Solitalea canadensis DSM 3403: one gene and its partner. The protein of the gene in region 1 interacts with the protein of each later gene in a pairwise test. Links are inferred from orthologs where the notes say so. Each region holds a gene or a part of one and is shown in the gene's direction. Other genes may lie near its edges.

Region 1 (4,991 bases):
CACCATTCGGCCTTTCCATTCATATTGCTTTGCCTGTCCGGCTAAACCAATATAAACGATGTAAAACAAATGCAGAAAAGCCAGGATCGGGAAATAAATAATAAGATTTAGTTTTCGAAGAAAAACCGCAACTGGCAGTACCCAGATAAGGTCTATCAAGCATTTAAATACAAAAGCTCCTAAAAACAAACAACCTATTGAAGGGACAAACAATCCGATTAATCCAGTTAACAGTAAAGCTACATAGTAGAAAAACACAGAAACCCCTATACCTACCATCCACTTATTTTTATACTTGGTACTCTTTGATGCCCATCTTCTTCGCTGTGAGATAAAATCTTTAAGTGTAGGCTTAGCATGTGTATACACCACTGCCTCTCTAGATTTTAAAAAGCTTACCTTACCATGATATGCCGACAACATCTTATGCAGCAATAACTCGTCATCGCCAGAAGCAATGTGATCAATTCCAGAGAATCCGCCAACTTCAAAAAATGCTTTCTTCTCATAGGCCAGATTAGCGCCATTGCAACTTCCGGCCATTTTATTGGCTATTGAAGCAGCGCCCAAACTAATTAAGCACATAAATTCGAGGCTTTGAAGTTTTTCAAAGAAAGAGCGCTCTTCAAAATAAGCTACCGGAGAGGATATCATTTTATTTCCTGTAACCTCATACTCGTTCACAATTGAACGGATCCAGTTATTTCCCATGCGGCAATCGCCATCGGTGGTTACAATAAGATCACCAGAAGCAATACTTATGGCATCTGCAATCGCTTTTTTCTTATAAGAATTTACAGCCGGGTCGGCTTGTAATTTGATTAATTTAAGATTGGGATATTGAATACTTTTAACAACATCGGCGGTACTATCGGTAGAGTGATCATCAATCACAATTATTTCTAGCAGTTCATTGGGGTAATTTTGAGCAACAATATCATTAACACACTTTCCGATCATTTTTTCTTCATTTCTGGCCGGAATAATTACACTTACTTTGGTAGTGTGAGTGCCTCTGTTGGCAGATGGCTTTCTTATGCGCTGCCATCCAATAATAAAGCTTCCTGCAATAATAAAATAGGAAAAAGCCAGAATCGAGGTTAAAATATCAATCAGTAGTAGCACCAAAAAAATTAGCTTTTAAAACAAAATAAACTCCTAATAATGAAGGGATGATTAGATTAAGCAACCACACTCCGAATGCTGCTGCCAATAAATTTACGGTTTCAACATCACCAACTAAAAATCCGAAGAAATAGGTTGCTGCTGCTCCACGTATCCCGATATCAAAGAATGCGAAGGTAGGTAAAATAGATTGAACCATGTAAATAACACTGATCATTACCATGCTCATAGGATAGGTAACCTGTGGAATAAACAGATTTACAAGGAGATAATATTGCATGGAGAACACAATGTAGCGCAAAAAGCTCATCCCAAAAACGGTAAGCAGCTCTTTTTTGCTATACCTTAAGAGAATACGGAAGTTTTTTTTGAATTTATGAAGAAAGGAAAAGGAATCAAGAATAACGTAAAACCAGCGGATATTGATCAGCAGCAAGATCATCCCTGCTGAAAACAAGATAGCAGCGGCAGCAATTGCTCCTAACACCACTTTACTTACAGGCACAAAAATTCCAATAAAAAACACCAATCCGATTGCTCCCATTACATTGGTCACCATCATTTGGCTGAACGAACCAACACCCATAGCTAATACCCCTCTGATTCGGTTTTCAGGGGCAAGGTAAAGGACACGTCCTCCGAATTCACCTATCCGGCTTGGAGTAAATGCTGCTAATGTTAAACCCGCTAATAATGACTCAATCGTTCGTTTCCACGAGATATTTTCTACTTTTTTAACCAGGTAGTGCCATTTTAAAGTTTCTAACAACAAATTGAGATAGGCCAAGTAACCCACCAAAATAAAATAGGAAATAGCACGCCCATTTAACGGAGTATTTGCAAAAGCTTTCAGTTTTGCCAACGATTCAGGATGTGTTATTTTGCTGTATACAAACCAAAAGGTTAACAATAAAATAAGTACTTTAACAGAGATCACAAAGATCTTTTTAGATACAGGCATGCGGAAAATGTAATTTCTTAAGCTAAAAAGGTGTGGCAAATATCTTAATAATTTAAACTATTCGGACAATAAACAAGTATTGAACCATTTTTATGGTATGATGCTTCGACGTCTTTTGAGAAATAAAAGCGTTTACACTTTGAGTGAAACGAAATTTTCAGGTAATTCGTATTCCAAAATTGGTATTAGTGTCAGACAAAAAAGAAAGAATCATTTTAGGAATTGATCCCGGGACTGCGGTTTTAGGGTATGGACTTGTGCTCGAAACAAGGAACAAACTTCAGTTACTTACGCTGGGTGTTATTCACCTAAAGAAATACGAAAATCACGCTTTAAAATTAAAGAGGATATTTGAACGCACCTCCATGCTTATCGAGGAATACAAACCCGATTGCATGGCACTTGAGGACCCTTTTTATGGCAAAAACGTACAGGTAATGTTAAAGCTTGGACGCGCGCAAGGTGTTGCAATGGCTGCTGCATTAAACCGCGATCTGCCAATTTTTGAATATTCGCCTAAGAAAATAAAACAGTCAATTACCGGCAATGGAAACGCTACCAAAGAGCAGGTTGCGGGTATGTTAAAACAATTACTAAACTTTAGTGAAACTCCGGAGTTTTTAGATGCTACCGACGGACTGGCCGTGGCTGTTTGTCATTCTTTCCAAAGAATTGGATCAGACGGAACTGCTAAAAAGACCTATTCAGGTTGGGAAGCCTTTGTAAAAGATAATCCCAAAAAGTTAAAGTAGATTATCCTGTTATTTTAGCTAACGTAGCTTGTAATTGTTCTTTACTTGGAGGTGTAGGTTTATGACTAAAGTTCATGTCATTGATCTTATTGATAGGGATCAGATGAATATGAGCATGAGGTACTTCCAACCCAATTACAGTAACACCAATTCTTTTGCAAGGAATGGCTTTTTCGATCTTTTTAGCTACTTGCTTCGAAAAAATCATCATTCGTCCTAAAAGATCGTCTTCTACATCAAAAAGATAATCGACTTCCGTTTTCGGAATTACCAATGTATGCCCCTCTGCAAGTGGTTCAATATCCAGAAATGCCAAAAACTCTTCGTTTTCAGCCACCTTGAATGCTGGAATTTCTCCTGCTACAATTTTTGAAAATATAGATGCCATATAGATTGCGGGTTGTAGGTTACGAATTGAGAGTAGTAAAATAAATTAAGGGTTGCGAATTATATGTATCGGTTACAAATTACTAATTATTTAACTAATCAGATAGATCATAAACCTATAACACGGAACTCGCAACCCGTAATTCCACTAACGGCTGATTTCTAAGATTTCGAATTGCATAGTTCCGTTTGGAACGGTTACGTCTGCAATATCACCAACAGATTTTCCAAGTAATCCTTTAGCAATTGGAGACTGAACTGAAATTTTACCCGTTTTAAGATCGGCTTCTTTTTCAGCTACCAATTGATAATTCATTACAGTACCATTCTTTACATTTTTGATTTTCACTTTAGAGAGCACTAAAACTTTTGAAGTATCAAGTTTAGATTCGTCAATAATGCGTGAATTGGCCAATACTTCTTCAAGCTTGGAAATTTTCAGCTCATGTAAACCTTGCGCTTCTTTTGCTGCATCATATTCTGCATTTTCTGATAGATCTCCCTTGTCGCGAGCTTCTGCAATTTGCTTAGAAATTTCTGACCGGCCATGGGTTTTAAGGTACGCTAACTCTTGCTTAAGTTTCTCTAATCCTTCCGGAGTTAAGTAAGTTATCTCTGCCATAACGCAAAAAATTTTTTATTACTGACTATATAAAAAAGAAACAAGACTATACGCCGCAAGCCGACGGATAGTCTTGTTTTACAATGCTACAAAATTAAAATTTATTTTCCGAATTTTCTACCAATAATTTATAAACAATTGATTAACAATAAAAAACAAGAATTACTATTAATTTTCCAGTAGAACAATACGGTCGTTATATTTAATTTCCTGGAAATTTACTAAGGATTTTTTCAGCTAAAATTTCGGAGATTTTTCGGTACGATTCAACACTCCAACCACCTACATGAGGGGTTAATAAAACGTTATCTCGCTTCGACAAATCGTCGAACCAAACATGTTCATTTTCAGTTAACGGAAACTTCTCTTTTTGTAACACATCTAAAGCTGCTCCTTTTAATTTCCCGTTATCCAACGCTTTTAAAAGTCCCGGAATAGACACTATTTCTCCCCTGGCAGTATTTACAAACCAAAGCGTTTTTTTAAACTTATCAAAGTAATGCTCATCTATCATAAACTTGGTTTCAGCGGTCAGCGGAATGTGCAAGCTTAATACATCAGCTTTGTCAAATAATTCCTGCTCTGTAACCTCTTTAACCCATGTATTACCAAAACCGGTTTTATACTTATCGTATACCAATACTTCTACATCAAAACCTTTTAACTTTTTAGCAAAAGCAGGCCCCATGTACCCATAACCGACAATGCCAACCGTTAAACCATCCAATTCCCATCCCCGGTTTCCTTCCCTGTCCCAAATTTCAGACCTTACTTCTTTATCTCCTTTTTCGAGTTTGTTCATTAAAGATAGCAACATACCCAATGCATGTTCTCCAACGGCATTACTATTGCCTTCGGGAGCATTGAACAATTCTACCTTCCGTTGTGCTGCATAATCAACATCAATATTATCCATCCCTGCGCCTGCACGACCAATAAATCTTAGGTTGGTTGCTTTATCAAACAGTTCTTTTTCTACCCTGAACTTAGTTCTAACAATCATTCCTTCGTAATTGGCAATGCAATCCAACACTTGCTGATAGGTTATTTTAGGTTGATAGTCACAAATGAAGCCCTTTTCTTTCAGGCGATCCATTAACGATGGGTGCGTTTCGTCTACAATAAGTACTTTCAATGACATGTA
Region 2 (4,093 bases), 1.2 Mb from region 1 along the record:
GACGTTTATAAATACACTGCCAAGGGAAATCTTGTAGCCGTAATCAGTAATGGAACAGCCGTTTTAGGGTTGGGAAATATTGGTCCGGAAGCAGGAAAGCCTGTAATGGAAGGTAAAGGCGTATTATTCAAAATCTTTGCAGATATCGATGTATTTGACATTGAACTAAATGTAACAGATGTAGATGAGTTTGTACGTACAGTAAAAGCACTTGAACCAACTTTTGGAGGAGTTAATCTTGAAGATATTAAAGCCCCTGAGTGTTTTGAGATTGAGCGCAGACTAAAAGAAGAATTAAATATTCCTGTAATGCATGATGATCAGCATGGTACTGCGATCATTTCTGCTGCGGCATTGTTAAATGCGCTTGAATTACAGAAAAAGAAAATTGAAGAAGTAAAGATCGTTGTTTGTGGAGCCGGTGCTGCTGCAATGTCTTGTACTCGTTTATACGCGTCATTAGGAGCTCGTAAAGAGAACATCGTAATGACTGACAGTAAAGGTGTTATTCGCTCAGATCGTGCAGGCCTGGACGATGCTAAGAAGGAATTTGCCACCGATCGTCGTGATGTTTCATCGCTGGAAGATGCTATGAAAAACGCAGATGTATTCATTGGTCTTTCAACAGCAGGAACGGTTAATCCTGAAATGCTTAAAACAATGGCTAAAAATGCGATAGTTTTCGCAATGGCTAACCCTGATCCTGAAATTGGCTATGAACTTGCTGTCGAAACCAGAAATGATATTATCATGGCAACGGGTCGTTCGGATTATCCTAACCAGGTAAATAACGTATTAGGATTCCCTTACATTTTCCGTGGTGCATTGGATGTTCAGGCAACTCAAATTAATGAGGAAATGAAACTTGCTGCTGTTAAGGCAATTGCTGAATTAGCCAAGAAGCCTGTTCCTGAAACGGTGAATTTAGCTTATAACCAAAGTAATATCACTTTTGGTAAAGACTATATTATTCCGAAGCCGTTGGATATGCGTTTAATTACGCACGTAGCTCCGGCAGTAGCTAAAGCAGCTATTGAATCAGGAGTAGCTCGTAAGCCTATTACAGATTGGGAAGGTTATGTTGATAGCTTGAAAAAACGCTTAGGCCTTGACGATAAGTTGATGCGTAACATTGCCAGTCGTGCAAAATCACAACCTAAACGTGTTGTATTTGCTGAAGCTGACAATTACAAAATGTTGAAAGCTGCTCAAATTGTTAAAGACGAAGGTATTGCTGTTCCAATTCTTTTGGGAAATATTGATAAGATTAACCAAATAATTGAAGAACATAATCTTGATCTTAACGGCACTGTAATAATTGATCCTTTCAAAGAAGAAAAGAAATTGCAGGAATATGCTGAAATAATCTACAAAAAACGTCAACGCAGAGGTATCAGCTTAAGCGATGCCCGTAAGTTAGTACGTGATCGTAATTACTTTGGCTCTGTAATGGTTGAATTGGGTGATGCTGATGCAATGATTTCTGGTCTTACGAAGAGCTATAAAAATGTAGTAAAACCAGCATTGGAAGTTATCGGTACTCGACCTGGTGTAAATCGTGTAGCAGGTATGTACATGATGTTAGCTAAAAAAGGTCCTATCTTTTTTGCTGACACAACAGTTAATCTTGATCCTTCTGCGCAAGAAATTGTAGATATCACTTTATTAGTAAATGAAGCTGTAGAATCATTCAATATTAAACCTCGTGTCGCATTATTATCCTATTCAAACTTTGGTTCGAATGATGGTGTAACAGCGGTTAAAATGCGTGATGCAGCATCTATTTTACATAAAGGATATCCAGAAATGTTGGTTGATGGAGAGGTTCAGGCTAATTTTGCAATGAATGCAGATTTGATGAAAGCTAATTTTCCGTTTTCTCAATTAGCAGACGGGCCTGCCAATACATTAATCTTCCCAAATTTAGAGTCTGGAAATATTTCGTATAAACTATTACAAGAAGTGGGTGGAGCTGAAGCCGTTGGTCCTATTCTGTTAGGATTAAATAAGCCAGTGCACATATTGCAATTGGATAGTTCAGTAAGAGAGATTGTGAACATGGTAACAATTGCTGTTGTAGACGCCCAGCAACGTCAACAAGCAGGTAAATAACCCATATCCTTTTTATAAAATCCGGTAGTTAATAAGGATTCTTTAGTAAGAATCCATAAATTAGCTACCGGTTTTGTTTTATAAATTACTCTTCCGAAGTAACTTTAGTGTCTACATTTGAGTATAAATCATTTGATTTACAGTTAATAAAATATATTATTAGAAATTATTACAATCACTACGTATGATTGCTTACATACATGGAAAGGTGGCTTTTAAATGCCCTACTTACGTAATTATTGAAACTGCTGGAGTAGGCTATCAAATTCATATTTCTTTAAATACCTATTCAAAGATTCCTGATAGTACATCAACAGGAGGGCTTTATAAACTGCATACTTATTTGAGTATTAAAGAGGATGCGCATACACTTTATGGTTTTGCTGATGAAGGGGAAAAACGATTATTTATTCACTTAATTTCAGTTTCGGGTATTGGTCCTAATACAGCTCGAATGATGCTTTCATCAATAACACCACAAGAGATTGAACAAGCTATTGCTAATGGAGATGTTCCGCAAATTCAACGAATAAAAGGAATTGGTCCCAAATCAGCTCAACGTTTGGTTTTGGAACTACAAGATAAATTGAAGAAAGAAGTTGGAAATTCATTGATTGCTATTCCTCAAAATAACAGTATCAGAGATGAAGCATTAACAGCTCTTGTTATGTTGGGGTTTGTTAAAAATACTGCTGAAAAAGTTGTTGATAGCATATTAAAACGTACAGATGATCTTACGGTTGAAGGATTAATCAAAGAATCGTTAAAGAATCTTTAATGATTTTATCAAACTACTATTTTCAACACTAGAAAAACTTGAGACCAAAACATTTACTAAGTACATTTTTTATACTGCTGCTAATTGTAGTTGCCGGGGAAACGAGTATGGTGCTTGCACAAACTACAAATCCTCCACAAAAGAGTGCTGATACAGTTAAACTTAGGTACCCTCTTAAGGAAAAGAATGATGTTTTAAATCGTTTTGACAATATAATGGGGTTAAAAGACCCTGCAAATGTGGTAAGACGAGTTGAGTATGATCCAGTAACTAACACCTATGAAATTACTGAGACTATTGGGGGACGCTTGTATCGATTACCTCAAAAACTAACTTTTGACGAGTACAAGAAATATGTTCTTGAAGAATCGAAGAAGAATTATTGGTTACAAAAGACAGGACAGTTAAATAATATTGTTCAAAACCGCGGCCTTGTACCCAAACTCAATATTAACAGTAAAACATTCAATGATTTATTTGGTGGAAATTTTATTGATATCAGACCTCAAGGATTTGCTGAAGTAAGCTTGTCAACCCGTTTCAGCAAAAATGAAAACCCACTTTTTAATACTCGCCAACGAAAACAAACCAGTCTGGATTTTGATGAACGTTTACAAATCAATCTTATTGGACAAATTGGCGAAAAGTTAAAGATCAACACCAATTTTAATACCCAAGCTCAGTTTGATTTCGAGAATCAGATAAAATTTGAATACACAGGTAAAGAAGATGAAATTGTAAGAAAAGTTGAGGTTGGTAATGTAAGTCTTCCTATTGCCGGAACATTGATTAGTGGAAGCCAGAGTTTATTCGGGCTAAAAACCCAGTTGCAATTTGGCCGCTTAGGAGTTACCGGGGTGTTCTCGCAGCAACGCAGCGAAATGAAGGAGATCAACATTACGAGTGGAGCACAAGAGAATGAGTTTAATATTCAAGTTGATAATTATGAAGCCAATAAACACTTCTTCTTAGCCCAGTTTTTTAGAAACCAATATAACTTGGCATTATCACGACCTCCAATTGTTAACTCAGCAGTAGTGATAAATAAGATTGAGGTGTGGGTTACCAACAAAACAAATAATAATGCTGATTCAAGAGACGTTTTGGCATTCCTGGATTTAGGTGAAAATGCCCCTTATAATACAGCTCAATTTATTGGAGGGGGCTCTGTTCAACCATCGGCCTATAACGTAGGTGGAAACC

The links.
Region 2: the proteins of ruvC (region 1) and ruvA interact in binary tests that used the Escherichia coli proteins (3 or more experiments, as listed by UniProt). The link is inferred for Solitalea canadensis DSM 3403 from one-to-one orthologs.

What each region holds. Positions count from the first base shown.
Region 1 is NC_017770.1:3,800,732-3,805,722, forward strand. What follows is about bases 1,191-4,033. They hold ruvC (crossover junction endodeoxyribonuclease RuvC), read left to right. Parts: upstream 1,191-2,229; coding sequence 2,230-2,838; downstream 2,839-4,033. Other genes in these bases: SOLCA_RS15795 (lysylphosphatidylglycerol synthase domain-containing protein), read right to left, coding at 1,191-2,086; SOLCA_RS15805 (HIT family protein), read right to left, coding at 2,840-3,226; greA (transcription elongation factor GreA), read right to left, coding at 3,374-3,847. Also shown: SOLCA_RS15790 (glycosyltransferase family 2 protein), read right to left, coding at 1-1,125; more of SOLCA_RS15795, read right to left, coding at 1,109-1,190; SOLCA_RS15815 (NAD(P)-dependent oxidoreductase), read right to left, coding at 4,050-4,988.
Region 2 is NC_017770.1:5,039,364-5,043,456, forward strand. Bases 1,369-4,093 are described here. They hold ruvA (Holliday junction branch migration protein RuvA), read left to right. Parts: upstream 1,369-2,296; coding sequence 2,297-2,890; downstream 2,891-4,093. Other genes in these bases: SOLCA_RS21305 (NADP-dependent malic enzyme), read left to right, coding at 1,369-2,112; sov (T9SS outer membrane translocon Sov/SprA), read left to right, coding at 2,929-4,093. Outside these bases: more of SOLCA_RS21305, read left to right, coding at 1-1,368. UniProt on the Escherichia coli protein: The RuvA-RuvB-RuvC complex processes Holliday junction (HJ) DNA during genetic recombination and DNA repair.